One region of the Paraglaciecola sp. 25GB23A genome, then DNA from elsewhere that is predicted to be linked to it. Evidence: predicted binding sites of a transcription regulator. Region 1 holds the regulator's gene; each other region holds the start of a gene.

Region 1 (10,093 bases):
GGATGAACCAATCAAATAAATTAAGCCCGTCATACCAATAAGATAAGGCAGTAAACACACCACACAAAGGAGTACGGTATACAGTAATATTGATGTTTTAGTAAATTCAATTCCATGGGTAACCGGCAACATCGGGACTTGCGCGCGAGCATAATCCTTTTCACGGTGAATCGCCAAAGCCCAAAAATGCGGTGGAGTCCAAGTGAAAATAATTAACACCAGCAACAAAGCTTCAGCATTGATCTCTCCGGTAACACTCGCCCATCCCAGTAAAGGCGGTGCAGCACCAGCTAAACCGCCGATAACAATATTTTGTGGCGTGGCACGTTTCAAATACATGGTATAGACCACGGCGTAACCAACTAAACTGGCCAGCGTAAGCAGAGCAGTTAAACGATTAACCCATAACTCTAAAATAATATAACCCATGACGCTCAGCGCTGCGGCAAATAGCAGGGCCTTTTGTGGTGTTACCTTCCCCTTTGGCATCGGTCGATTAAAGGTTCTCGCCATTTGACTATCTATTCGACGATCTACCACGTGATTTACTACTGCGGCGGCCGATGACAAAAAACCAATACCGGTCAAACCTGCTAGCAAAATCTGCCAACTGATCCACGTCTCACTCGCTAGACACATACCAACTAAGGCCGTCAAAAGTAATAACATCACCACCTTAGGTTTTGTCATTTCATAATAGGCCTGCCATGTGCTATAAAAATTGGAAGGATTTTTTGTTGGTCCTGCTGCTAAAGCCTTATGCACTGTTATCTCCTACGTTTTTCGATACAGTGTGTAACTCAAGGTTATCAACACTAATAATAAACACGCTGCTACAAAGTTATGCATCACAGCCACGGCAATAGGTAAACTAAACACGACATTGCTTACACCCAATATCACTTGCAGACCCAATACCAGCATTAACATAATACAAAGGCGTTTAATTAATTTGGCCGTAGCAGCTTTGTATAAGCCCAGTGCCAACCAACTTAAATAAACAAAGGTTACCACCGCGCCAAGTCGATGCACAATATGCATAGTCATGCGTTGACCATAATCATGGGCACCAAATTCATAATTTTCAGCGTGCGGAACACTGAATGCACCAGCAAAATCTAAACTGCCATACCAATCACCCTCACACAGGGGTAATTCAGTACAAGCCAAAGCGGCATAATTAGCTGAAGTCCAGCCGCCAAGGGCAATTTGAAAGGTCAACACACCAAGACCTACTATGGTATATTTACCGAAGTGACGCATTCGATGGTCGCCACCTGGTATTCGATAAGGTGTGAGTCGTAAATAGAGTAAAAACAAACAACTTAGCACGCTAAATCCACCCAGCAGATGTCCCATTACGACCACAGGCAACAGGTTCAAAGTAACCGTCCACATCCCCAATGCACCTTGAAAACACACTAAACATAACAGGAAAAAAGGCAGTTTTAATGGGCGATGGTAACTACGCTGCCAAATACTAGTGATAAAAATAACTAAGATTAAAAATCCCAAGCCACTGGCAAAATACCGATGCACCATCTCATTTCGTGCTTTATGCGCTTCAAATGGACGTTCGGGAAAATGCTGCTGGCTGGTTTCAATGTGCTTGGCAGTATCAGCTAAACTTAAATGCCCGTAGCATCCAGGCCAATCAGGGCAACCCAAGCCGGCATCTGTCAATCGGGTGTACGCACCCAATATAATGACTACCATAGCCAGTAAAATACTCACTAGCACCAGTTTTTTCATGCCTTAGCTCTCCTATCCGATGCGCGACAACTTTAGTACTTTTCGCATATCAGACAATATATCGCGACTATGGAGTACTGCTTGTTGTGGATCACTTTGTGTGGGGTAACGCAAAATAATATTGTTTAATGTATCAGCAATGAAAATACCATTAGTTCTAACATCTTTAAACACTTGATTAACTGACTGTTGATCTGTATCTATGACTCGTAGGTGCACGTTTTGAGCTAAGGTATTTAATGCCATAGTGTCGCTGTCGGGCAAAACGATGACCACTGATTCTGCACGGCCCTGCTCTTTACCTAATGCGCTCCAAACTTGCGTCAGACTGTAGAGGGCATTGGTACAGTTCACATCACATTGAGTAGGCAAGATATATAAAAACTTCCATTTTGGTGGATGCGCTTGGTCGCTCAAACTACTCATGTCTAAAGCCGGATTAAGTAATTCTCCACTGTTAGTCGCTGCTTGATTGAACCAATCATATTCGAGTGCAAATTTTGCCAAAATCACCGGTAAAGTAAACACTGCGACGAAGCTAAAAATAAGGACTTTATTATTTATTTTTTTTAATTGGCTCATTTAGTTTCCCTAATAAATTTTCGACGTTGGGCTATAACAAATATGATGAGGGCAGCAAAGGCCAATAGAAACCATTGAATAGCATAAGCAATGTGCTTTTCCGGTGGCATAACCACAGGCTGCCACTTGCGCACAAAGTCACTATCAGAACTTTCGTCCAGTAATATCACAAAGGGTAAAAGTTCTTGGCCATAAATTTGTTCCATGAATGTTACATCAATTTGCTGTAATAATTTAGGCCATTGTTGATTTGACACGGCTGTTTCACTAATAAAGTTGTTCTTTTGGGGGATTGACAGCATGCCCTCATATGTTTGTTGCTCGGATGCGATACTGACCTGAGGCAAGTCCGCTCGCAAAGCTGGGGCCGCTAACCAGCCTAAATTAACCACAACATTGCCTTGTTGGCTATTAACTACTGTAAGGACTTCGTATCCGACGCGGCCCTCTTGAATACGGTTATCCAGCAAAAAATAACGCTGACTGTCAGCCAAGCCAAGTAGACGCACGGGAAAGTCTCGTGCAGATTCGCCCATTTGTTTTGCGGTTTCTATTTGCAAGGGATCAGAGCTCGAGGCTTGAGCAATCATATTCTGCCTTTGGTTTTTTTCATCCGCTCTTTGCAGTTGCCATAGGCCCAGTGCAAACATAATGACAACAGCCAAAAAAGTGATTAAGGTAGCCACAATAGGTAGTCGTTGGCCTTGTGCCACCAGTTTAACTCAACTCAGAATAAAGAGAGGAAAAAGGCGAGATGTTACTAATAAAAATATTGATAGCTCTCTTGATAGTGTTCATGGTGGTCAATTTATTTAAGGCTATGATAGTTATGTTAAAAAATGACCCAAGTACACCGCCAATGAGCAAGTATATTGGGCGAAGAATGATTTTTGCCATCCTTATTATAGGCTTTATCGTTGTTGCAATGGCCACAGGCTTAATAACACCTAATCCTAGGCCATACTGAACAAAAATGAAGGAAAGGCGAACCTTTCCTCTCGCATCGACAATCTACAAAATATACACAAAGAAAAACAGCATTACCCACACCACATCAACAAAATGCCAATACCAGCTGCCAGCCTGGAAGGCAAAATGATTGTCAGGGGTAAAATGACCTTTAAGCACTCTAAACCACAAAATAAGTAAAATCAGTGCACCCAAGGTGACATGCAAACCATGAAATCCGGTTAACAGAAAAAAAGTATTACCATACACCCCAGAGGCTAAAGTCAGCCCTAGGTCTGTATAAGCATGGATATATTCTTCGATTTGCAAAAATATAAACACAGAGCCTGCTAATACGGTTAACCCAAGCCAAATCAGTATCTGCTTGCGTTTATTTTCTTCTAATGCAACATGGGCCATATGACAAAATACCGATGATACTAGCAATATTATTGTGTTATACAGGGGTAAACCCGTCCAAGGCATCGCTTGGGTTTTTATCCCTCCCGGCGTCTCAACCAACGGCCACATGGCCTGAAAAGCCGGCCACAATACCTCATTAGTCATTTGGTTATTAGACGAGCCACCTAACCATGGAACTGATATGGTGCGGGCATAAAACAAGGCGCCAAAAAACGCCGCAAAAAACATCACTTCGGAAAAAATAAACCACGCCATACCTTGGCGATAAGAACGCCCGAGCTGGGCGCTATATAAACCGCTCATCGATTCATGAATTTGATTTCTAAACCAGCCAAATAACATAAATATTAAGGCCGCAAATCCCGCGATGAGTGTGTACCCCCCATAACCCTCTTTGTCTCGAGTCAATTCGATAACCAAGTTGCCGGCCCCAACTGCAATTAAAAATAAGGCACATGCGCCCATAAAAGGCCAAGGGCTCTCGGCAGGAACGTAATAGGCTTCATATTCTTTTTGTGACATTTCTTTCTCCTTTACCCTTGATTGACGGCAACTTGCGGCTCAGCAGTTGTCACATCGTAGAGGGTATATTGCACGGTAAAATAGGTAATATCTTTGGGAATTTGTGGATCAACATAAAAACGCATGGGCATAGTGACTTCTTCACCTGCCTGTAAAATCTGTTGCTCAAAACAAAAACACTCTGTTTTGTTTAAATATATGGCCGCCGGACCAGGTGAAACAGAGGGTACAGCTTGCCCCACAATAAGATGATCCGCAGGGTTTTTAGCCGTAAAATTGACTTGACTTATTTGCCCGGGATGTACTTTTACTCTCTGAGTTTGAGCATTAAATTGCCAAGCCATACCGGTATTAGTGCGCGTAATAAACTCTACGGTTACAAAACGGCTTTCATCAATATCGACCATTTCATAAACCGCAGCTGTGTCAGATGTTTTACCATTTAGCCCGGTCAAATCACAAAACACTTCATACAGCGGTACTAAAGCGAAACCGAACCCAAACATACCTACTACTATTGCCAGAAGTTTGACAACTAACTTTTTGTTTTGCTTGGTCTGCTGAGACATGATTCTGCGTCCTGTTTCGCTGCTATTACTTCACAAAAGGGGGGGTAGCAAAGGTATGGTAGGGTGCCGGCGATGGGATTTCCCACTCCAGACCTTCTGCCCCTTCCCACACTTGTGCTGAAACAGGATCGCCCTTTTTACGACAGGCTTTAATAAGTAAGGCCAGAAAAATCAATTGTGACAAACCAAAGGCAAACCCACCGAGACTGATCCACTTGTTAAAATCAGCAAACTGCAAGGCATAGTCAGGGATACGTCGTGGCATTCCCGCAAGTCCAACAAAGTGCATGGGGAAAAACAGTACATTAACCGAAACCAGTGAACACCAGAAATGCCATTTTGCTAAGGTTATATCGAACATCTTACCTGTCCATTTAGGCAGCCAATAATACACAGCCGCCATGATGGAGAAGATGGCACCAGTAACGAGTACGTAGTGGAAATGCGCTACCACAAAATAGGTATCATGATATTGAAAGTCAACAGGCACAATGGCTAACATCAATCCAGACAAGCCACCTATAGTAAAGAGTACAATAAACGCCAAAGCAAACAACATCGGCACCTCAAAACTAAGAGAACCTCGCCACATAGTAGCTACCCAGTTAAATACTTTTACCCCAGTGGGCACTGAGATTAACATTGTGGCTAACATGAAAAATAACTCAGCCGCAACGGGCATGCCCGTGGTAAACATATGGTGTGCCCAGACTATAAATGAAAGTAAGGCGATAGATGTAGTGGCATACACCATCGAGGCGTAACCAAACAAAGGTTTACGCGAAAAAGTGGGAATAATTTGCGAGATGATGCCAAAGGCGGGCAAAATCATTATGTACACTTCTGGGTGGCCAAAGAACCAAAATATGTGTTGGAACATAACAGGGTCACCGCCACCGGCAGCATCAAAGAAACTGGTACCAAAGAATTTGTCAGTTAATACCATAGTCACCACGCCTGCAAGAACAGGCATGACAGCAATCAACAAAAAGGCGGTAATCAACCAGGTCCAAACGAACAATGGCATCTTCATCCAAGTCATACCAGGGGCACGCATATTGAAAATCGTTACTATGACGTTAATGGCCCCCATGATGGAAGATATGCCCATAATATGTACCGAAAATACAAATAAGGCAGTACTGTCACTGCTGTAAGTGGTTGAAAGGGGGGCATAAAAGGTCCATCCAAACGCAGGGCCACCACCTTCCATAAACAATGAAGCCAGCAAAATCATAAACGCAAAAGGCAGGATCCAAAAACTCCAGTTGTTCATGCGTGGCAAGGCCATATCCGGCGCACCAATCATCATAGGTATCAGCCAGTTGGCTAAGCCGGTGAAGGCGGGCATTACTGCACCAAAAACCATAATCAAACCATGCACAGTGGTCATTTGGTTAAAAAAGTGAGGTTCAACAATTTGTAGGCCAGGTTGAAACAACTCCGCACGAATGACCATGGCCATGGCCCCACCCGTCAAAAACATGATGAAGGCGAACCACAGATATAAGGTGCCTATGTCTTTATGGTTAGTGGTATAAAGCCATCTTGTGATGCCCTTAGGAATATGATGCTCATGATGTTCATCATGGCTATGTTCATGATGATGTTCACTTGTTGTTGTTTTCATAGTCATCTCCTCCTATTTACCGTTTATCGCGGTGTTAATATCTTTGGCCTGCACGAGATCACCGGTATTGTTACCCCAGGCGTTACGTTGATAAGTAATCACGGCCGCTATATCTGTCATGGTCAACTGCTTAGCGAAAGATTGCATGGCACTGCCAGCGACACCGTTGAGCAGAATGTTGATATGTTGGGGTTGATCTTGGGTCGCTATCACACTGCCTTTAATAGCCGGGAATACCCCCGGTAGACCTTCGCCATTAGGCATATGGCAGGCTGCACAGTTGGCAAGATATACTTTTTCGCCTATTGTCATGGCCTCTTCCAGGCTCATATTCATGGCTAACAGCCTTTGTTCTTCCGCTTTGGCCTCGGCAATAATAGTTTTTTGTTCGCCTATCCAAGCGGCATAATCAGCCTCTTCTTTGGCAATAACTACGATGGGCATAAAACCATGATCCTTGCCGCATAACTCAGCACATTGCCCACGATAGATACCCGGTTCGTTTACTTCCGCCCAAGCATCGTTTATGAAACCAGGATTTGCATCTTGTTTCACAGCAAAGTCTGGTACCCACCAAGAGTGAATCACATCATCTGATGTCACCAAGAAACGTACTTTCTTATTAATTGGAATAACTAGCGGATGGTCTACTTCTAGTAAATAATTTTCGCCCTTTTCAAACTTACCACTGATCTGTTCTGGCTGAGTTGCAAGTCGAGAATAATATTCAACGCCATCATCCATGTATTTGTAATGCCATTTCCATTGGGAACCAGTTACAATAACTGTCAGGTCTGGCTCACTTGCATCTTCCATCGCTATTAGGGTTTTTGCGGCTGGTATCGCCATAAAAATAAGTATGATAAATGGAATAACAGTCCAAGCAATTTCAACTTTAACACTCTCATGAAAATTGGCTGGTTTAACCCCTTTGGATTTACGGTGAAACCACATGGCCCAGAACATCGCCCCGAATACCAAAACTGCAATCACCACACATATTGTAAACATAAGCATATGTAAGTCATACACTTCAGCACTAATGTCAGTTACGCCTCTGGTCATGTTCAGTTGATATTGTTCTATCTTTGCTGTGGACTCTGCGAATGCAGGCAAAGATAGCAAGCTAGCGCTAAGCAAGCCCATTTTGGATAAAGTTCTTTTCACACGACACCCCATTTGCCAAACCTATTGTTTTTATTCCATTTATTGAATAACTCAAAAATCAATTAAGTCTACCACCTTTGAGTATTAACAAGGCAACAAACTGTTACTAAATTGTTAAACGAGTGATAAGAATTACTTATTTTATAAGCAATAGTCTAGCTTTTTTGTTTAAAACTTATTCAACAGTGTGTTTTTTGAACATTATTTTGTTAAAAACTTAGATTTGCAAGAAATACAGGCAATCAGACCAAGCTTACTAACTTGATCTGATTGAAATTAATGAGGAAAAAATTTGAGGGGCCTTGGTTCTATAAAAACCCAAAGAAGGATAAAAATGAGAGTTAATAAGCTGTCTTAAGATTACATCCAATCGGAACTACGGATCACACCCACCGCGATACCCTCAATAGAGAATGCTTGAGTGGCTAAATCGACTTTTATCGACGAAAACGCATCATTCTCAGCGTGTAATAATACCTGCCGTCCTTTTTTCTCTAGTCGTTTAACCGTTACATCATCTTCGACTCGCGCGACTACAACTTGGCCATTATGTACGTCGGTTGTGCGGTGCACTGCCAGTAAATCCCCGTCGAGTATGCCAATATCTTTCATACTCATACCACTGACCCTCAATAAAAAGTCAGCACTGGGTTTAAACAAATGAGGATCAACCTTGTAGTGACCTTCAACATGTTCAGCAGCCAAGATTGGTTCTCCTGCAGCCACACGACCAATCAATGGTAAACCGAGCTCTTCAAGCTGCTCATCCAGTGGAACATTGACCTTAATACCTCGCGAGGTACCAGGCAATATGTCAATAACACCTTTACGCGCGAGGGCTTTTAAGTGTTCTTCAGCGGCATTAGCCGACTTAAAACCTAACTTAAGTGCAATCTCAGCTCGCGTGGGCGGCATGCCGGTTTCCTGCATGGTATCTTTAATTAGTTGTAATACTTCTTCTTGGCGCGATGTTAGTGGACGCATAAACAGCCTGTTTTTCTATACAGTGAACTGTTAGTATATACAGTTAATCTAAGATCTCAAGCGCTGTTTAAAACAGTCGATATGACTCAGTTTAGCTTATGTTGTTTAGTCGATTTAAAGGTATTCTGACAATCCAACCCCACGGTTAAACTGTTATGAAATTTTCCAAGTCACTAACCATTATTCACAGTGGATCAGAGACTCGACTCTGCGATGCTAGACTAGTTAAAATTTTATTTACGGCTGAATAACATGCGCAGATTATTAGTTGTCTTTCTTGCTTGCACAAGTCAATGGGCCTTTGCTGACGTCACCTTACCTAAGTTGATCAGCGATCATATGGTTTTGCAACGCAACACGGTAATACCGCTATGGGGATTTGCCGATGAAGGTGAGTCGATATTAGTAAAACTAGATGGCAATCTCGTAGCAAAAACCCTCATTACACAAGGTAAATGGAAAGTTAACCTTCCATCCAAGGAAGCGAGTGGCCCACATCAACTGGAAATTATCGGCAATAATAAGCTGCAAATAAACGATATATATTTCGGTGATGTATGGGTCGCCTCAGGACAGTCCAATATGGAACTGCCAATGTATCGTGTTGCTGAAGATTATCCACAAGATATTGCTGATGCTGATTATCCCCTTATTCGACAGTTTAAAGTACCGCAAATTTATAATTTTAAAGCTCCCCAAGAAGATTTCGCCGCAGGGTCTTGGAGCAAAACTTCTGCCGATAATATTAGTGGTATGTCAGCCATTGCTCTGTATTTTGCCAAAACCCTATACCAACATAACGGTGTGGCCATAGGTATCTTAAATAATGCCTTAGGTGGGTCTCCTGTCGAAGCATGGATGAGTGAAGACGCCCTACAGACTTTTCCTGAATCACTCGCTGAGGGTAAACGCTTTCGCAATGATGAACTCATTGCTGCTATCACGGCCGCCGACCAAGCAAAAGACGAGCAATGGTATACTCAACTTAATCAACAAGACCTTGGCTTAGTTGGTCCCCTTCCTTGGTTCAGCCCTGAACTTGACGATAGTCACTGGGATGATTTCACCTTGCCAGGCGTAAAAAAGGTGACTGGTGGAGAGTCAACGAGTGGCTCATGGTGGTTGCGTAAAATCATCAATCTAGATGCTGAACAGGTCGCTAATGCAACTGTCTTACGCTTGGGCCGTATTGTTGATGCCGATGAAGCGTATATCAATGGTGTGCAAGTAGGCAAAACCACTTATCAATACCCTCCTCGGCGTTATTCCCTCCCAGCAGGCGTGCTTAAAGTAGGCAAAAACACCCTAGCTCTGCGCGTTATTAGCAACAGTGGTCACAGCGAGTTTGTATCAGACAAACCTTATTGGCTCGGCAACGATTCTCAACATATTGATATTAGCGGAACTTGGAAAGCAAAGACGGCTGCAGTTGTGCCACCTTTAGCAGGCGGTACCTTTATTCGCTGGAAACCAATGGGTTTGTACAATGGGTTAACTGCGCCACTAACTCAGTTGC
Region 2 (10,093 bases), on a different contig from region 1:
CATTTTCCTGAATTTCCACTCAAACAATAAAGGTAAAACAGCTGCATGGTGGAGTAAATTAGACGATAGAATAATAAGATTAAACGGCCAGTTTGCTGTTGTTAGACAACAAACTGGTGTCATACATCTCTATTGATCTAAGGGTGTATTAAAGTCTTCAGACAGTTCAAAATCACCAACGACCTGATTTACTTTATCATCAACAAAGGTAATGGTTAATTCTTTACGAAAATCTTCTCCACGTTTTTTCATACCTCTTTTCATTTGGTACAAGTAGTACCAAGTATCATGGTCAAAAGAATCTTCTACTACAGGTTTACCAAGTACATAGGTAACCTGTTCTTTTGTCATATCAATGCGTAATTTTTTGACATCTTTTTCATCTAAAAAATTACCTTGTGGAACATCAATACGAAAAATCCAATCAGCACAAGCTGACAACATCAATGTGGCGCATAACACCACCAATAAATTTCTGAACTTCATTATTATTTAGTATCTCGGCGTTTAAAAAATGACCTATCGGCGTCACCTATTTAAAATAAGCGACGCATCCTAACCCAGCCGAGTTCTAGCAATCAATGCTTAATTTCTAGGAATTGCTGATTTGTAGTAATTCTTTTGCATTAGCGATCGCTGACTCAGTTAGAGTGTCTCCTGCTAATAGACGTGCTAACTCGTCAATTCGTTCATTTTCTTCTAAACAAATCATGTGAGTTTCTGTGGTTTTTTCATCACTGAATTTAGTAACAAACATCTGATGGTGCGCTCTGGCAGCGACCTGAGGTAAATGAGTGACACAAATAACCTGTGTATGCTCGCCCAATTTTCGCAATAATTGACCAACAATTGATGCTGTAGCACCACTGATACCGCTGTCAACTTCATCAAATATCATTGTGGCAATTTGATTACTACCTGAGCCAATTACTTGAATGGCTAAGCCTATGCGTGATAATTCACCACCAGAAACCACTTTATCCAAATCATCCATCGCTTGACCTTTATTGGTTGATACTTTAAATCGAACCGAGTCCAAGCCTAATTTATGTGGGGTATTATCAGTGAGGTGTTGCACCTCGATCGCGAACTCCGCATCTTTCATATTCATTTTTTGAATATGTTGTTGTACTTGCTTAGCAAAACTGATCGCCGTCTTCTGTCGGGAGTCGCTGAGTTTTTTAGCTGCTAAATAGTAGGCTTGTTCACTTGTGCGTAAATGTACGGATAATTCATCCAATAAATCATCATCTTTCACTAATTCTTGATATTCAGCATTTAATTGTTGATGAAAGGCATATAAATTTTCTGCGGGAACCTGATGTTTTCTGGCTAAATCTAGCGCTTGTGAAAATCGAGCTTCGACGGTTTGCATTCTCATCGGATCAATTTCTAATTGATCCGTGTAGGCACGCAGTTCTTTGGCTGCTTCTTCAATTTGAATAGCGGCTTCGTTTAACATATTAACTATTGGGCTCAAACTTGAATCATGCTCTTGTAATTCAGCTAATCTGTCTAAACTATTTTGCACCGCTGACAAAGCATTGAACTCGTCCGCTTCGTACAATTGATGAAAACTGATTTGTGTTTGTTCCAATAAGGTTTGGCTATGGCTTAATTTTTTATGATCAATTTCTAATTCGGTAAACTCGCCTTCAGCTAAAGCAAATTCTTCTAATTCTTGAATTTGATAGGCTAGCAGTTGGCATCTGTCTGCGCGCTGCTGCTGGCCTTCTTGTAACTGTTGGAAGCGTTTTTGTTGTTCACGTAATTTTTGATAAGTCTGTGCGACGTTTTGCAATAAGTTTTGATGATCAGCCACACTATCGAGTAAATTGCGTTGATGCTCGCTTTTGAGGATCAGTTGATGGGCATGTTGACCATGAATACTGAGAAGATGAGAGCCTAAGTCCTTCAACTGCTGTAGGGATACTGGAATACCGTTTACAAAGGCCTTAGAGCGACCTTCAGCAGAAATAACTCGACGAATTAAACACTCTAAGTCGTCAGTCAACTCATTTTTTTCTAACCATGTTTGCGCCGATTTTAATTGCTTAATATCAAAAAAGGCACTGACCTCAGCCTTGTCGGCCCCGGTTCTGACCATGCCGACATCCGCTCGTTCACCTAAGCATAAACCAAGGGCATCGACTGAAATTGATTTACCGGCGCCTGTTTCACCGGTAACGGCAGTCATTCCGTTTGAAAAATCAACATCTAGGGATTTTACCACGGCAAAATTTCGAATGGACAAGTGAGTTAACATAATTCTCATAGGTGGTTATATGTACAGTACCTGTAAATATAACCATGTGTTTGTTCACTGTCCAGTATAAACAGAAAATATAGTTTGTTAACTTTTCTGCTGAGCCTTAGTAGAGCTTGGTACCCCAATTTAATTTGGTGCGTAAGACATTGAAATAATTGTAGTCTTTAGGGTGAACTAGCGTCAATCGATTCGGATTCTTGCGGATGATAACTTCATCCCCTGGCAGCACGGTAAGTACAATGTGACTATCACAACTGACTTGCAAGTTGTCGCGGTTCTCCGGCGATATTTTCATTTTAACTGTACTGTTAGCATCGACTACAATGGGACGGCTACTCAAAGTGTGGGGAAACATGGGCACTAAGGTTAATGCGTCAAGGTTGGGTGTGAGTATTGGACCACCGCCCGACAAGGAATAGGCAGTAGAGCCTGTAGGTGTCGCGACAATTAGGCCGTCTGAGCGTTGGCTATATACAAAGATATCATCGAGGTAAACTTCAAATTCCAACATGTGCGCCACTTTACCATGGTGCAAAACGACTTCATTGACAGCCGAATCTTTACTTTGAATTCTGCCATGTCTGAATACCTCGACTTCGAGCAAAAAACGCTGTTCTGTCACACAATCGCCGTTAAATATACTGTCTAACTGCTGCTCAAAATCCTCAGGATTAATATCGGTTAAAAACCCCAAGTTGCCACGGTTTATGCCTACTACCGAAACATTGTATTCTGCTAACACCCGTGCGGCACCGAGCATATTACCGTCACCACCAACGACTATGGCAAGATCGGCTTGTTTGCCAATCTCTTTAATGCTGGCTGACTCAAAGCCATTAGAGTCGAGTTTATTTGCCGTATTCTCTTCAACTAAAATGCGGCAACCACGTTTTTTAAGATAAACAATAAGTGCTTTAAAGCTGAGGTTTGCGCCTTGATGCGCTTGTTTGCCAATTAAGCCAACGGTTGCAAATTCCATAGTTCAACATCAAAAAATACCATTCGCTAGTATAAGCACGGCTGTCAGGTATTGTCATAAATTTATCTTAGCTCAGACCAAAAAAGTCATTACTTCGATTATTTAAGGATTCGATTGACTCACCAGCAGGGATGTTTTTATAGTGACTCCAGCGAATTTAACCAAAAGAAACAAAGATGGGTCCATTAATGATTGATGTGTCAGGCTACGAACTGACACATGAAGAAATTGAGATCTTAGATCATCCGCTGATTGGCGGATTGATTCTATTTACTCGGAATTTTTATGATCAAGCACAGCTTGCTGATCTCATTAAACATATAAGGCAATCGTCACGTAACGATATTATTATTGCCGTTGACCATGAAGGGGGCAGGGTACAGCGCTTTAGAAAAGGCTTTAGTCTGATCCCTGCCATGGGCAAGTTGTATCCAACACACAGGGATAAAGAGCCTGTTTCGCTAGCCCAAAGTGACCGTTGGACCGAACAATTTGGTTGGTTAATGGCGGCCGAGTTGTTGGCATTTGACATAGACATTAGCTTTGCTCCTGTGCTTGATATTAATGGTAATTCTCAGGTGATCGGTGATCGAAGTTTTCATCAACAACCTCAACAGATAGTGCGACTGGCCAGTCAATTTATTCGCGGTATGAACCGAGCTGGAATGAAAGCAACGGGTAAACATTTTCCGGGTCACGGTAATGTCAAAGAAGATTCCCATATTGCTATGCCTATTGATCGGCGTAGCCGCCAAGAAATTATGAATCTTGATATGCAAATTTTTAAAGAAATTAATCAGCAAGGTTTGTTAGCGGCCGTTATGCCTGCCCATGTTATTTATCCTGCCGTTGATGCACTACCTGCTGGCTTTTCGAAGCAATGGGTTGGTGAAATTCTGCGTAAGGAATTAGGCTTCGATGGGGTGGTGTTTTCAGATGACTTATCGATGCAAGGCGCAAAACAAATCGGAGATATCATTGATCGAGTGAAAGCGGCCTTGCAAGCGGGTTGTGATATGGCCTTAGTCTGCAATGATCCCCAAAGTGCCATGGCTGCGATTGACGGCTTACCGAGTAACTTAGCCGTAAGCCAACGGCCTGCATGCCTGAAAAAACGTCCTAGTTTTAATTTCAAACAATTACAACAATCTAATGACTATCAAAACGCCCAGCGCTGCCTCGACGAGTTCAATCTTTTGATGTCGAATTAAATAAAAGCCGATGTCAGGACTTAAAAAAGCCCTACAAGTTTTGCGACTGGCACTTTTCCTGCTTAAGGATGGTGGAAAACACGGATATTAAGGATTAATGAAGCGCCTTACTACCATCAAAATTAATCAAAGTCATGAAGGATTGAAGACATATGAAAGTTGTATCTTGGGTAAGTGCTTGTGTGTTGTTTGTATCAACGGTCAGTGCTGAAACCTTCAACTGGGGTGAATTAAAACGCGAACGAATTGATCTAAAATTGCCATTATTAACGGTTCAGGGCAGTAAAGGCATTTTGGCTTGTGGTTACATTAATGCAGCTACCTGTGAGAAAACCGGCGAAGCTTGTGCAATTGTAAGTGGCGTTAATAATCATGAAGATATGCTAGTAAAACCCATTGTTGCCCTATCTGCAGCAGCCAAAGAGCTCGGGATTGAACTGGGGATGACTGGAGCGCAAGCTCTCGCTATCATGCGTTAGTTTAAGCACAGAACAGCTTAATTAACTCGCTTGTTAGGCTTCTAATTGAAGCCTTTCAGGTCGAAAATACTTTTTGTCTAGCAAATTGCCACGCCACAGTTGTTGGGCGTGCATGTTGGCTGTGACTTCACGAATGAGTTCATACACCGCATTAACCGCGGCATTTTGGCACTTCTTTTCAGCAATTTGTAAAAACACATCCCGTTGCAACGACGGCTGTACAATATTAATGGCACGTATCTGATTGCTTGTTTCTAGGTGAAAAGCACCAGAAGAGGGCAGGACAACTAAGCCGAACCCCTGCGAGACATAGTGTAGTGTCGTCATTAATTGACCAAAGGCACTTTTCGGTTTGAGTTTGATACCACTCTTTTTAGCCTGATTACTGAGCAATTGATGCATAGCCTCTTGCGTTTCAGGCATAAAAATATCGTAGTGCTGCAGATCCTTAAAAGGTATAGAGCCATACAGTGCTAGTTCACTGTAAGCCGGATTTTTAGGATGGTTAGAAATATACAGATACAGATTTTCTCGAATCAGTGGAATCGAGCGTGGTGCTGCACTAAGTGCTGCGGGATTAAAGCTTAAGGCAATATCAATTTGCTCATCTATTAACCATTGTTCAACAGAATGCGATGGACCAATTTTAAAACTCAATTCTATGTTAGCAAAGCGATGTTCTAATTCGGTCAACAACTCTACCGAAAGAACATTGCAGCTAGTTTGGCTGATACCGACTACAACCTTGCCCTTACATTCCTGTTTACTGCCGGTTAAGTCAGCCTTTGCTGCGTTAATTTGGCTTAATATAATACGCGCATGTTGTTCGAAACAACGACCCGCTTCAGTTAATTCGACTCCGCGAAAGTCTCGTTCAAATAATTTTATTTTCAATTCATGTTCAAGATTTGCTAACTGTAGGCTGATGGCAGGTTGTGCAACATCCAGTTCTCTCGCCGCAGAAGTAATACTACCTTGTTCGGCGGTCGCTAAAAAATACTGCAACTGTTTGGTGTTCATTGCTTACCTAGTTTGAATGAGTTGGTCGTCTTCAATTAGTGTCACCATCAACCGCCATGTCTATATCGTAATCCCTACTTTTAACAACTTAAAAACACCTTAAATGATTAAGTAAAGCAATATGGATGCCACAAAACTAATTCAGCTAAATAAGATAAAAAAAGCATCAACAACGAAAGGCCAAAAAAGTCGATAAATCAAGTAAATAAGTCGGACGCAGCCGCTATTCAAATAGGGGTATACAAAAAATATAGAGCCCTACCACATTATATTGCGTTCTGTCTGGCAAGGACTGTCGCTAGCATAAGGTCATGATTTGCAGTGTCTTTTTATAATCAACCCAACATTAGGATGAAGTGTAAATACCTATGCTAAATATAACCCGTAGACAATTTCTCACATATGTCGGTGCTGCAGGAGGCTCCTCAGCCCTGCTTAAAGCCAACCTAGCCTTGGGGATGATGCCTGACGATTCTTACTCTGGTCCGGTCACAGTTAAGCCTGCAGCAAAAGACAGTCGGCCTACTGCACTTATTCTAGGCGCGGGTATTGCGGGTTTAGCTAGCGCGCTTGAATTAGAACGAGCTGGCTTTCAGGTGACTATTATTGAGGCGTCCCATCGGCCAGGTGGACGAAATTTAACCGTCCGCCACGGTGATAAAATTGATGAAATGGGCCAGCCGCAAATTTGTCAGTTTGATAAGGCAGAAAATTTATTTTTTAACTGTGGACCGGCACGAATTCCTGGTCATCATCGACGCCTACTGCACTATTGTAGAGCGTTGGGTGTGCCATTACAGATCAAAGCGAACAGTTGCAAGCTAGCTTATTTTCAAGATGATAAAGCCTTTGGTGGCAAGCCAATCAGGCAAATTGACTACCATGCTGACGTGCGCGGCTTGATGGCCGAGTTGCTGTGGAAATCAGCAGACTCTCAGCAATATGACCAACTCTTAAACGAAGAAGATGTTGCGAAGTTAATGAAATTTGCTCAGTTACATGGCGATTTAAGTGATGCAGGCAAATACCTAGGAACGGAGCGGGCAGGGTCTACTAGCGACCGGATGTTGGAGTTTCCCAAGCCTCATACCCCCATCGAATTAAAAGCCATGTTAGATAGCAGTTTTTGGTATGGCGGACTATTAGGCGCCGAACTGTATGACTGGTGCGAACCCTTAATGGAGCCTACGGGCGGCATGGATGGAGTCGTCAAAGGATTTTTGGGCCATTTAAAATCAAAACCTTTACTTAACGCTCAAGTGAAGAAGATCTATAACCAAGAAACAGGGGTTGAGGTTACTTACGAGCAAAACGGCAAATTTCACACGGTGCAAGCTGATTATTGCTTCAATAACATTCCAGCTTATTTTATGGCCGGCATAGAAAATAATTTCTCTGCCTTATATCAGTCTGGCCTTAACAGCATTAAACGAGGCCACTTATTTAAAATTGCCTACCAAATGAAAGAGCGCTTTTGGGAAAAAGAAGGGATCTACGGTGGTATATCTTACACCTCAGATCCAGTAGCCCAACTTTGGTATCCCTCACACGATATTCATGCGCCCAAAGGGATCCTACTTGGCGCTTACACCTGGGATCCAAAAGTCAGCGCTGCATTTGAAGCCATGACGCCAGCAGAGCGTTTAATCGCAGGCGCTAAGTCAGGTGAAAAAATCCATCCGGGTTACAGCAAATATATCGAAAACGGGATCAGCATTCCATGGGCGCGGATGAACCATCAAATGGGCTGTGGCATGCGAATGAGTCCAGACGATTTTGATAAGTATTACCCTCTTTTACAAAAGCCAGAAGGGCGGCATTTTATGATTGGTGACCAAATTAGCCATCATAGCGGCTGGCAAGAAGGCGCGTTGGCATCAAGTGAACAGGCGCTGCAACAACTTAATAAATTGCTCGGTGCAAAATTACAACATGGGGAGCTTAGCCATGTCAGTTAAGTCATTGATGTTATCAATTGCCATCGCCAGCACTGCATTTTTCGCTGTGGCTGAAGAGTCAGCAACCCCTAAAGGTCTTGAATATTGCACCGTTTGTCATGGCAGCCAATTGAAAGGCAATGCCAATATTGGTGCACCAAGATTGAGTGGCCTGCCGCAATGGTATATCGAGCGGCAATTACTCAATTTTAAGTCTGGATTGCGCGGCAGCCACGTTGAAGATTTACGAGGTGCAGAAATGCGTCCAATGGTGGTCAATTTAAGTGAGCAGGAACTTATCGCGATAGCCGCATGGGTGGCTAAAACTGAATCGGCCTTACCCTCACCATCGTTAAACGGCGACATTGCTGCCGGTAAGTCCCTATACCAAAGCTGTGCTGCTTGCCACGGTTCTAAAGGCGAAGGCAATCATATACTTGGTGCTCCTAAATTAACTGGCTTAGATGACTGGTATCTCGCCACGCAGCTCAACCATTTTCGTCTCAACTTAAGAGGTGACCATAAAGATGATTCCTACGGCCAACAAATGAAAGCAGGGAGTGTGGTTATCACATCAGAAGAAGATGCCGTCAACCTTGCAAGTTACATCACCCAACTAAATTAATTCATATTAGGAGAAGTTTATTTATGAAAAATAAAACGATAATTGCCACATCAGCTTTATTTGCGATGAGTGGTTTATTTAGCACAGTAACGATGGCTGATGTCACACGCCATGCATTGGCAAACAATAACCCATTCCCTATCTCTAGAGCCGTTGAAGTGTCACCCCAAACCACCTTGATTTTTCATAGTGGCATGGTGCCAGGACCTGTCAACCCGGAAGCGGAGCGTGGCAGCCGCGAATATTACGGCGACACTGAAACACAAGCTTTAAATGTATTTAAACGTTTCGAAGAATCCTTTAAAGAGCTCGGTGTGGGTTTTGGTGACGTCATCAAAATGCAAGTGTTTATGGTAGGTGATCCAAGCATGGAAGGAAAAATGGATTTTGCCGGATTTATGAAAGCCTACACCTTGTACTTTGGTACTGCAGAGCAACCGAATAAACCGGCTCGTTCAGCGTTTCAAATTGCCGGTCTAGCGGGCGGACCCAACATGCTTATTGAAATTGAAATGGTCATTGCGAAACCGAAGTGAGAACTGCGCATGACTGAGGGCTAGCCAGTGGTGCGTCAATAAAAAAATAAAACTAGCCAAAAACACATACTACCAAGCACATTATAAAAATTAGGGGAACACACTATGCTTAAGCAAAGTAAGCTCAATACAGCGATAAAAACCAGCTTAATGACGTGGGCACTAAGTACTGTTGTCCTGTCATCAGCTATGGCACAAGAAACACCTGATGCGGCCGCTGAAGCTGATTCATATGAAAAAGTCGTTATTACTGGGTCGCGTGGTGCGCCTCGCTCTCTTGCTGACTCTCCAGTTCCTGTGGATGTGTTAAGTGCAGATGATATGGCTGGGGTGCCATTTACTGATACCAACGATATTCTGAAAACATTGGTACCCTCTTATTCACTGCAACGTCAGCCTATTTCTGACGGTGCGTCGTTTATCAGACCTGCAACCTTGCGTGGTATGCCAACGGATAAAACCTTGGTCCTTGTTAACTCTAAACGTCGTCACCGCTCAGCCTTAGTGCAAATTGGTGGGTCTGGTACCCAAGGGCCCGATATTGCGACTATTCCCTCAGCTGCCCTAAAAGCGGTTGAGGTATTGCGTGACGGTGCAGCCGCTCAGTATGGTTCAGACGCTATTGCCGGCGTTATTAACTTTGTCCTAAAAGATAATGACGAGGGCGGCACTTTATCTGCAGAAACCGGGCAATATTATGAAGGTGACGGTGGACAAGTTACCGTTTCTGGTAATATTGGTTTCGCCCTTGGCGACAAAGGCTTTTTCAGCTTGTCGGGTGAGTACACTGACGTTGGTTCAACTTCACGCTCTGAGCAGTATTGTGAAAGTTGGGCGTGTATGGATTCTACTGATCCAAATTACTTAGGTGGTGGGTCTTTCGACAAGACACTATCAGGTTATTCTGATGAAACCTTTGCCGCTGGTTTAAGTGCCGCTAATCTAGGTGGTGAAGATGTTGTGCAACCTTGGGGCCAACCTAACTACTCTGGTGCTAAAGTGTTTTTTAACAGCGGTTATGAAATTAGCGATACCAT
Region 3 (10,093 bases), on a different contig from region 1:
CCTCACCTGTTCCTAAAAAGTTTTCCACTTCAATGCCTGCATTGAGAGCAGGTTTGAGCGAAGCTGTTTTAATTTCCCCTTCTATCGCTTCTTGCTTGTATGTGAACTCATGCAATTCTGGCGAATTTGTTAATGTTCGCTGTATGGCGCTTTGCAACGTCATTTCGCCATTGGTGATACTGTTTGTTTGTGCTACTACCACGGTGTGTGTTGTCAAAAGGACAAGCATCGTGGAAACCACCCAAGCGTGCACACGCACAGGGCGATTCAATGAAATATTCATCATTGTTTTATTCCTAAATTATCAAAAATGTATATCGCCAAGCTGTTGGCGAACGGTGTTTGATTAGTTCAGGGTTATGCTTTAGGTGGGCGTAATAATTGTGTGACCGGTGCATCTATTACTTTTGATAAGTAATAGAAACCGTGATGGGTGGTAACAGCATCGAGTTCGATACCATTGGCGTTTCCAAGCCATTGGGCATGCGTTCCGTGACAATGACCACAGTGGTGGCAATCAGCAGGATTGTGAGAAATATCTACTGTGACGTTGTTAGTATCGGCGTGTTCGTTAGATTGTAATTGGACATGCGTCTTTGCTGATGCGGTGTTATCTCCCGCTTGATGTTCGTGTATTTCGCTTAGGTGTTGCGAGTCGATAGCATGAAAATCCAAGGAATTGGCGACAGCCGAAAACGACTGAAACAAAATCAGCGAAATCAACAGGTAACTTGCCACCCTCACACTAAACATATCTATCTACTCTCATCATTTTTATGTTAACAGCTTATCGAACTAAGACCAACCGCAACAAAGTATTTCAATCCTAACATTACTCATCTCGACAATCTTCATTGGCAAATTCAATTTCAATGGTAGTATGCACAAAATCAAACTCATCAAGTCCGTGGCGAAGTTCGTCTTTGAGTGTTCTCAATTGAGAAACAGAAACATCTTTTTTCAACGCCACATGTACTGTCATGACGCTATGTTCACCGTCCAACGACCAGATATGAAAATGATGTATATCCGCCACATCAGCGTTTGACATGAGCACTTTACGCACTTCCTCCATCTGCGTAACATCTGGCGTGGCTTGCAAGAATAACAATAAGGTTTCTTTTAGATTTCTGACGACATTGAATAAAATGAATAATGTAAAGCCAATAGATAAAATGGGATCCAAAATCGCCCATGGCTTGAACATCAGCACAATCGATACAATCAACACTGCCACCCAGCCCAATACATCTTCAAGTAGGTGCCAGTTTAAGATCCGCTCGTTCAATGAATTCCCTTCACTGAGTTTATAAGCGGCAAAACCATTTACGGCGATGCCAAAAATTGACAGCAACAACATGCCTTCCACCTGTGGCATTTCGGGTGCTGAAAGCCTAGGGATAGCTTCGAATAAGATCCATATTGAGCCAGTCGTTAACACTAACCCGTTGATCAATGCACCAAGAAGTGAAAAGCGTTTATAGCCATAGGAAAATGTATTGGTTGCTTCTTTATCACTGAGTTTATTTAAGCCCCAAGCAGTGCCAATGGATAAACTATCGCCTAAGTCATGCACTGCATCGGCCATTATAGCCGTGCTGTTTGTCAGCCATCCGCCTATAAATTCAATGATAGTGAATACGACATTCAAGAAAAATGCCCAGCCAATGCGTTTTGATGCGCTGTTATCACTGTGACTGTGGTTATGCATCGTTGATTTTGTCCAATATAGCTTGATTTTCAGCACTTACCGGTAGTCGTTTGAATGGACTGATATTCGTGCCACCTGTGTTCCCTTTGGGTACAAGGCCGATAGCGGTTTTGGTTGCAGCACCAATTATTCTTATTACTTGTCCAAAAACGGCTCTCCAATCTTTGTTTAGAAGACCAAGTCGCAGCATTTTACAATGAATTAAACAATGATAATAAGTAGAGTGCTGACCAATTACATGCGCATCCTCCAGCGCTGCAAATGCCTGCCTCTCATTATTTTTAGACATTGCATCTGAGTAATCTGTCAATTTGGAGTCAATATAAGGCTGAACGGCTTGGTTGTATTTCATAAGGAGCTTCTCGCATTGTCTTTAGCCAGTTCATTATTAAGCAATTCTTGCTTGGCGTCTTTCAGGATCAACCATGCTCCGCGCAGTACAACAATCGACACGATACAGCCGATAATCAGATCGGGTACTCTGCTATCAAGCCACACCACTAGAATACCGGCGATGATGACACCCATATTGGCGATGACATCATTAGCTGAAAAAATCCAGCTGGCTCGCATACGTACTTCGTCATTTTTATGATTGCGAATAATCACCAAACAAGCGACGTTTGCAATTAGTGCAATGAAACCCATTCCTATCATTAATGATGAGATAGGCTCACTGCCCAAGAATAATCTTCTGGTAATATCAATGAGAATGATCGCGCCCAGCAATAGCTGAAAGTAACCACTGATTTGCGCAGCTTTGGCTTTGTGAAGTATAGATTTACCCACAGCATAAATACCTATACCGTATACAACCGCATCCGCTAGCATGTCCATAGAGTCTGCTATTAAAGCAGTAGAGTCAGCCAAAATACCAACGGTCATCTCAACGAAAAACATCGTCGCATTGATGCCGAGCAGCCAATACAGAACCCGTTTTTGTGAGGCATCTTTGATTTCCACTTCACAGCCGCAACCACTCATTATTCAACTCTTATTCCCAAAACTATAGGTACAGTGTAAAGTCTATACCAAGTATAGGGTCAACAGCACAAAGTCATATTTATGAAAATAGGTGAGCTATCAAAAAAAAGTGGGTGTTCTATTCAGACGATCCGTTTTTATGAAAAACAGGATTTGTTTGAGGCTTGCAACCGCAGTGAAGGCAACTACAGAATTTACGACGCATCATCGTTGAGAGCACTGCGATTCATTAAACAATGTCGCTCATTAGATTTGACCATAATAGAAATTAAACAGCTGTTGGATACAAAAAATAATCCCGATAAAAGTTGTTCTAGTGTGAACAATTTGATCCATCAACACATGGTTGACGTCACACATCGCATTGCAGAGCTTGAGGAGCTAAAGCTTACCTTATCTGACATGGCTTCGGCATGCACAGATGATAGAAAAGTTAAAGAATGTGGGGTGTTGCAGTTGCTTGAAGAGTGATACTAATATCTACAAGTTTTGTAGTTTTACGTTCGCATACGGTTTCACAATTGTACATGGTTCGCTAATTGAAATTAGATAAAGTAACCAATACACAATAAATATCTACGTCCGCTTTCTTGGGCATAGCAGTCGTTCGGCTAAGCTAGCTCCAATGGCTGCAATTCGCTCCTAGTCGACATTCGGTCTATATAAAAACATACAATTTTTTTGTGTCTAAAATAGTAGTTACTTCCATATTGGCACTAAATGAATAATTGCAAAATAAGTTACATTAAATTGCATTATGAACGGACCATAAATTACAGACTTTCCTTACCAGCTAAAGCAGATTTACATCTTTGTAAGTTGATTTAAGTTAAGTGCAATATATTTTTTACTGTCTGTATACTTCCAATAAAGCACTCTTCATATAGCTATATAGGATAGGTATAGTGGTCAAGTCATATTGGCCATGGTGTTTGTTCTTCGCTACTAAATGAAATAGCCCCAGTAGGTGAACATTGATCTATGTTCAAATTAATAGTCACTTAACTATTCTTAATAGTCTGACATTTCATATTCATTATCAAATTTAAAGATCCTTTTTTATATAGAACACTTTAAGAGTAGATTTTAAATTTGGTAAGGCGATTAATCTGGTTTCGACTAAGGGCATAAAACCAGATAGTCGTTTGATTGATATAATAAGCTGGCAATTCAAACCTAAAGTCTTATCAATGTTTAAAACGTTGATATATCTGGCGGGATACTAATATAACAATTATGTTCAGTTAGGGTTAGATGTGAAATTTACTCATCTGATAGTTGTTTGATCATTTTTAATAGTTGTTCTTTTTTATCTTCAGACAGTTTAGCTATTTCAATTGATAGTTCTGCTGTTGAGTCATCCTCACAGAAAAAGTAGTTTAACGGCACACCTAAAGCGTCGGCTATCTTTCTAAGTATATTAATGTCGGGCGTATGACGATCCTTTTCATAATGGTTCATACGACCACTGGCTGAACTTTCATCCATCCCAATTAATAATCCGAGATTTTTCTGAGAAATACCGGCTCTTTTGCGCGCTTGTTTGAGTCGATGTGGAATGGGGTTGTTAAACAAAGAAGATTCATTTTGGTTGCCGAGTGTTTTTTCATTGTCTTAGTTTTACCGATTTTTGTATACTTAGCAATCCTAAGTATTTGATTTGTTATTGTATGAAAAGAAAAGCTCAAAAGATAAATAAGTTCATGTTCGCGCTATTAATTGAAAAAGGGATGGATAAGTTTTCTGTTGTTGAATTAAGGGATGGTTTTCTTGAGATTATGGTGGAAAAATACAGCCTTGATGAAGCGAGGAAATATGTTTATCGGCAAATATTAGCTTATGAAAAAAAGGGATGGTTAACGAGTGAAGGTCAAGGAAGGCGTAAGGTATATGTAAAGTCAGATCTATTTAACAGCCTTGAATTTATTGGGGTCAATACCCCCAAAAAAGCGAGTTTGGTCAAAAAGGAACTTTCTTCTATCGATAACTATACGACACTGACAAGAGAAAAATCTAACAGTGAGGGTGAGCTTGCAATTGTTTTAGGTGAAGTAGAAGAATATCAAACTTTAATGTCACGCTTTCCAGCATTAAACACTTCGTTAAATATTCTATTTGAGGAAGCAAAAGACCGCTCTGCTAAACTTTTGGGTAGAATTAATGCTTTATCAAAGGTTATTGAATTGTCCCGGTCCAAAGACGCCCTATGTTAAGAACTTGGCAGTTAAAGTCTATTAAGCAGGCTCTAAAAAAATATTTCTCAGGAAAAAGTCATTTTTTATGTCAGGCAACACCCGGTGCCGGAAAAACGATTATGGCTGCTCAATTAACGAAAGAACTATTCAATAATGGGAAAATAGATTTTGTTTTATGTTTTTCGCCTTCTTTGTCGGTGGCTGAAGGGATAAAAAGTACTTTTTCAAGAACCTTAGAATGTACGTTTAATGGTGAAATAGGCTCTATAGGAGCATCAAGTACCTATCAATCTTTAAAGTACATAGATAAGTCCTTTTGGGTGACGATGCAAAAGTACCGGGTGTTTGTGGTATTTGATGAGATCCATCATTGCTCTGGCGATAATTTTGAAAATGCTAACGTATGGGGCGAACAAATTCTAGCAATTCAAAACCTAGCTAAATATACACTTGCGCTATCAGGCACGCCTTGGCGATCTGATTTAGTGCCTATAGCCATGTCGGAGTATACCGATCCAGAAGGCCAGCTAATTTGCGATTATCAGTATGGATTAAAACAAGCAATTGACGATGGTGTATGTCGACGACCAAGGATAGTGCTCGTAGACAACGAACATTTAAGTATTTCAAGTGGGTTTGAAACTCAGTCATTCTCCTCTATTTTGGAACTGCTGGAGGAATCAGATACTTCTTACGTTAATGTCATCCAAAACAGAGAGGCAATGACATATTTACTCAGTTTGGCTTGTCGTCAACTGGATGAACTAAGAATGCAAGATCCTTTTGCAGGAGGTCTAGTAGTTGCTTCTTCTGTCAATCACGCAAAAATTATCCAAGGTATTTTAACGAATGAATTTAATCAAACGAGTGTATTAGTTACTCACTATCAAGAATCAGCTTTAGCCGATATAGATGAATTTAGGAATAGTGCCATTAGATGGATCATCAGCGTTGGTATGATTAGCGAAGGAACCGATATTCCTCGCCTTCAGGTATGCTGCCACTTAAGTGCAATTAAAACGGAGCTGCACTTTAGACAAGTTCTAGGTCGGATATTGAGGGTGACTCCAGCGAATAATCAAAAAGCGTGGCTGTTCACTTTTGCGGAAAGAAACTTGATTGGTTTTGCAGAAAGAGTTGAACAGAATATCCCTGATGCTTGTGTGTTCGCAAAAATGGGGGCAATACCACAATTATCAGACCGATTCGGCAACCACTCTAAAATCTTACAGGATTTGGCGAATTTGAAAGAAGAAAATGAAGCCGTACGCTCTTTAGAATGGTTTAAAAGTGAAAAAGCAGAATTTCATGAAAGTGTTACAGGTAACATAATATCACCTCAAGAAATAAGATTGGGGCGTTTCAAAGAACGTATTCTCGCTGCTTTTGGGTAAGATTGGTGTCCACACAGGGTGTTAATTTCAATTTTTTATTTATTGCTTGTTAATTTGCATTCAAAACTGATCCACTTTACCCCCTAAATTTCTCGCAGTTTCTGCCTGGCTATAATTTTGCTCATCCAATAACGGGATTGCATCAAGTTTAAATTCCTTTAAATATTGTTTACGTTTTGTCATTGTTGCTCTCCAGTTAAGGATATTATCTTTCAACTGGGGGAGTCGAACCTATTAAACTACGTCAATTTGCAACTCGAGAAAATGTGACAGGTCACACAATTTCACATCAAGAAATGCGCTTAGGGAAGTTTAGATAACGTATTCTTGGTACTTTTTAGTAAACTTGGTTTCCACAAGCGTTAACCCTAGTGGTCAAGTGCAGAATATTGATCTTAGCTTTCTAATAAGTGCTGCCGTTTGATTTAATCTTCGTAAATAGAGATTTAAATTTCATTCAGCAGTTTCATCTGTTAATTTGCATCCAAAGGTGATCCATTGTGAATGTTATTTTTATCAAAGATTGAACCATGATTAACAATTTGAACAGACATGAATTCTGGCTTGAATTAACTACTGAATGGATCACTTTTTAAGTGCATTGGTGGATTAATTTCTGATGTAATTCAACAGCTAAATTCACAAACTTAATGTAGTACTGACACCGGATACAATAATCGAAGTGGGAAACTAACAATATAAGATGATCAAGAGATGACATTTGTTCATTTGTACTTAAAAGTGACTCAAGATTTGCCTTGCATTTTGATCTGCCTCAAAATCCGTTGCAGCTTAATTGTGGGCACGTTTCCATTGATTATAGTAGATCATTCTAGTTTGCAAATTATTACCAAAATTGGACCAATTCGGTCCAAAACTCGACAAAAACTGTCGGACTTGTCAAATAACGCGTGACTGAAATTTATTGCTGTATATAATTACAGTATATGTTGAAATTCATCCCCATAAAAGCCCATGCAGGCATAGTCGGATTTGAGTCACCTGCGACTGAATACACTCAGCTAGGGCTTGATTTAGACCAGCTCCTCATTGACCACCCTTCAGCCACTTACATCGGTATTGCTGAGGGTGAGTCGATGAAAGGTGATGGTATTTTTTCAGGTGACTTGCTTATCGTTGACCGCTCTCAGACCATCAAAGACCAAGATGTGGTTGTTGCCAATCTGAACGGGGTGTTTGTCTGTAAAAAAATAGACAAGGTACAACGGTGTTTAGTGTCATCAGGCCGCGGCTTTCCTCCTTATTTCTTGCGCGAAGGCGACGAGTTTCAAATTGAAGGGGTAGTTACACGCTCAATCAGATTGCATCGTCCGTTTAAAAAGCAGCTTTAATGTACGCCCTTTGTGACGTGAACAGTATGTATGCGAGCTGTGAAAAAGTCTTTGACCCCTCTATTCGTAAAAAACCTGTCGTTGTACTGACCAACAACGATGGTTGTATTTGTGCCGCGTGTGGCATTGCCAAACGCATGGGGATTGGCAAGAAGTTTGTTCCCTATTTTCAAGTAAAGGATGCGCTTCAAAAAGCGGGAGCAGTCATACGGTCGAGCAACTATGAGTTATACGCTGACCTGAGCCAACGAATGATGGATACGTGTGCTCGTTTTGCACCTGACATTCATATCTACTCAATCGATGAGTGTTTTCTGTATTACGGCAAAAGTGACTCAGCACCGCCTCAAGGATGGGACGCTTTAGCGACCGCTATCCGAAAAACCGTGTGGCGAGAAGTCAGATTGCCCATTGGCATTGGTATGGGGCTTACGCCCACGCTAGCCAAAGCCGCTAATCATGCTTCTAAACGTATCGATGGTTTTAATGGTGTGGCCGTTATCGATAATGACGTGAAGCGAAAGCTTATTCTCTCCCAAATGGCAGTCACCGATGTATGGGGTATTGGGAGTCGATTAGGACGGCGGCTAAATGTTATGGGCATTAAAACTGCCTGGGATTTAGCCAATCAGAATCCCACCAAAATTAGAAAAGATTTCTCCATATTAGTTGAATCCACAGTGCGAGAACTCAACGGAGAAGTCCGCAATTGCTGGGATGATGTCAGAGCCGCGAAAAAAGAGATATACAGCACCCGCAGTTTTGGGCAACGCATCACCGATATGACTCAATTGCAATTTGCACTCGCGACACATGCTGAAACCGTGTCAGCAAAACTGAGAAAACAAAAAAGCTTAGCAAGCGCGATGAGCGTTTTTGCCACTAGCTCGCCTCACGACAATGAAGGGTATTTTAGTGAATCTTATTTTCATCGATTCACGGTGCCGACCAATGACACACGTAATATTATTAGTATTGCACAGGCGGCTATTCCTACACTTTTTAAGACAGGCGTCAGATATTACCGCTGCGGAGTCGGGTTAGTTGATTTGCACAAAGAGGAGCTATTTCAGTATGACCTATTTAATCAATCGACAGATAGCCCCAAATTAATGGCATGTATGGATAATATCAATGCGCGATTTGGCCGCTCGACAGTGCACATTGCAGCCAAAGGGTTTGACCAAAAATTTGCGATGCGCCGCGAGTTCTTATCACCGCAGTACACAACCCGATGGCGTGATATCCCCAAGATTATTTGTTAACCAAATAATCACTTGGTGCTAAGGAAAGCAGATTAAACGGCAATGTTATTTTTTGCTAGATAATCCGCTACCCCTTGCTCAGAGCCAAAGGCTGCAATAAGCATTTCTGCCGCATGCGATTTGATTTCCTCATTATCACTCGTTTTAAGTAACTCTAACCAGGTCATTACTAATATTTTGGGTGGTTCATTTGTGCTCATTACACGTCCCTCTGCACACCTAATCAAACACGCTTTAAAATTATAGTTAAGATAAGTTTTTTTGCCTTTTTAAAAATATTCTACTAATTTGAAATAGGGGATGTAAAACAAGGAGGTCTTTCTCAATGGATAGAAACAAATATTTACTATCATTAGCGGAAAAAATAGAACTGGCTTATCAAGCGTGGCGTGCCCATCCGAATGATGTCAAATGTCAGGAGCAGTATGAGACAGCGAAATCGCAGCTGGATATTGAGTTGAAGCAATTTATGAATGATTCTTATCAAAAACATCATCATTAATTTTGTTTAAATGCATAAGCATTTTCCCAGAAAGAAAAGCAAAATTTCAAAGCACGAAAACTGATATATTCTCATTACACCACTTCATTGATTGAAACTATAAGCATGCTCAAAGCCATATTGTTGATTTTTCTTAGCTATTCTGTTGCTGCTAATGCGGACTATCCCACGTCATTTAGTAACGCCAAGACAAAAGCTGAGAAAGAAGTGTATTTCGACCAGCACTCAACCTTTTATTGCGGTTGCGATTTTGTATTTGATGATAAATTAGATTTTGACAATGATGGCGACACAAAAGAGTCTTTGGTTAATCCCGAAAAATGCGGCTATAAGCCGCGTATTCCGATCTCAAGCTCTGGTAAACCTAATGCTAGAGCATCCCGCATTGAATGGGAGCATGTTATGCCTGCTCAGCTAATTGGTGGTCATCTTGATGAATGGCAAAACCCTGAACACTATGCAGCGTGTAAAAAATCAAACGGAACGTTTTTGTCTGGGCGTGAATGTGCTTACAAGGTGAATGAAGCATTTAGAAAGGCCCATGATGATATGAATAATCTCGTCCCAGCGGTGGGAGAGCTGAACGGTGACCGCTCTAACTTTCAATATGCCAATATCGCACGGGAGAGCAGAGCTTACGGCGCATGTGATTTTGAAGTTGATTTTCAAACGGATACCGCTGAGCCTGCC

The links. The regulator LexA, encoded in region 1, represses DNA repair genes until DNA is damaged. The targets are predictions, from matches to a motif close to TACTGTATNNNNATACAGTA.
Region 2: the regulator LexA is predicted to act here: its motif matches at 2,276-2,295, upstream of recN (DNA repair protein RecN).
Region 3: the regulator LexA is predicted to act here: its motif matches at 7,211-7,230, upstream of ABKW31_RS21560 (S24 family peptidase).

What each region holds. Positions count from the first base shown of each region.
Region 1 covers NZ_JBDYKM010000015.1:57,447-67,539, forward strand. The annotation lists gene cyoE (heme o synthase) at 1-765, opposite strand, end outside; gene ABKW31_RS16640 (COX15/CtaA family protein) at 775-1,752, opposite strand; gene ABKW31_RS16645 (hypothetical protein) at 1,765-2,334, opposite strand; gene ABKW31_RS16650 (SURF1 family protein) at 2,331-3,047, opposite strand; gene ABKW31_RS16655 (DUF2909 domain-containing protein) at 3,089-3,301, shown strand; gene ABKW31_RS16660 (cytochrome c oxidase subunit 3) at 3,346-4,227, opposite strand; gene ABKW31_RS16665 (cytochrome c oxidase assembly protein) at 4,239-4,796, opposite strand; gene ctaD (cytochrome c oxidase subunit I) at 4,822-6,432, opposite strand; gene coxB (cytochrome c oxidase subunit II) at 6,439-7,572, opposite strand; gene lexA (transcriptional repressor LexA) at 7,954-8,577, opposite strand; gene ABKW31_RS16685 (sialate O-acetylesterase) at 8,830-10,093, shown strand, end outside.
Region 2 covers NZ_JBDYKM010000006.1:30,587-40,679, reverse strand. The annotation lists gene bamE (outer membrane protein assembly factor BamE) at 130-486, opposite strand; gene recN (DNA repair protein RecN) at 593-2,266, opposite strand; gene nadK (NAD(+) kinase) at 2,373-3,248, opposite strand; gene nagZ (beta-N-acetylhexosaminidase) at 3,425-4,459, shown strand; gene ABKW31_RS11510 (YunC family protein) at 4,612-4,938, shown strand; gene ABKW31_RS11505 (LysR family transcriptional regulator) at 4,972-5,958, opposite strand; gene ABKW31_RS11500 (FAD-dependent oxidoreductase) at 6,327-7,916, shown strand; gene ABKW31_RS11495 (c-type cytochrome) at 7,906-8,520, shown strand; gene ABKW31_RS11490 (RidA family protein) at 8,544-9,056, shown strand; gene ABKW31_RS11485 (TonB-dependent receptor) at 9,162-10,093, shown strand, end outside.
Region 3 covers NZ_JBDYKM010000034.1:14,876-24,968, forward strand. The annotation lists gene ABKW31_RS21510 (TolC family protein) at 1-286, opposite strand, end outside; gene ABKW31_RS21515 (hypothetical protein) at 358-753, opposite strand; gene ABKW31_RS21520 (cation diffusion facilitator family transporter) at 833-1,711, opposite strand; gene ABKW31_RS21525 (DUF3703 domain-containing protein) at 1,704-2,063, opposite strand; gene ABKW31_RS21530 (cation transporter) at 2,060-2,695, opposite strand; gene cadR (Cd(II)/Pb(II)-responsive transcriptional regulator) at 2,777-3,166, shown strand; gene ABKW31_RS21540 (helix-turn-helix transcriptional regulator) at 3,959-4,270, opposite strand; gene ABKW31_RS21545 (hypothetical protein) at 4,366-4,908, shown strand; gene ABKW31_RS21550 (DEAD/DEAH box helicase family protein) at 4,902-6,284, shown strand; gene ABKW31_RS21555 (hypothetical protein) at 6,345-6,467, opposite strand; gene ABKW31_RS21560 (S24 family peptidase) at 7,232-7,636, shown strand; gene ABKW31_RS21565 (Y-family DNA polymerase) at 7,636-8,901, shown strand; gene ABKW31_RS21570 (hypothetical protein) at 8,934-9,101, opposite strand; gene ABKW31_RS21575 (hypothetical protein) at 9,227-9,403, shown strand; gene ABKW31_RS21580 (endonuclease) at 9,509-10,093, shown strand, end outside.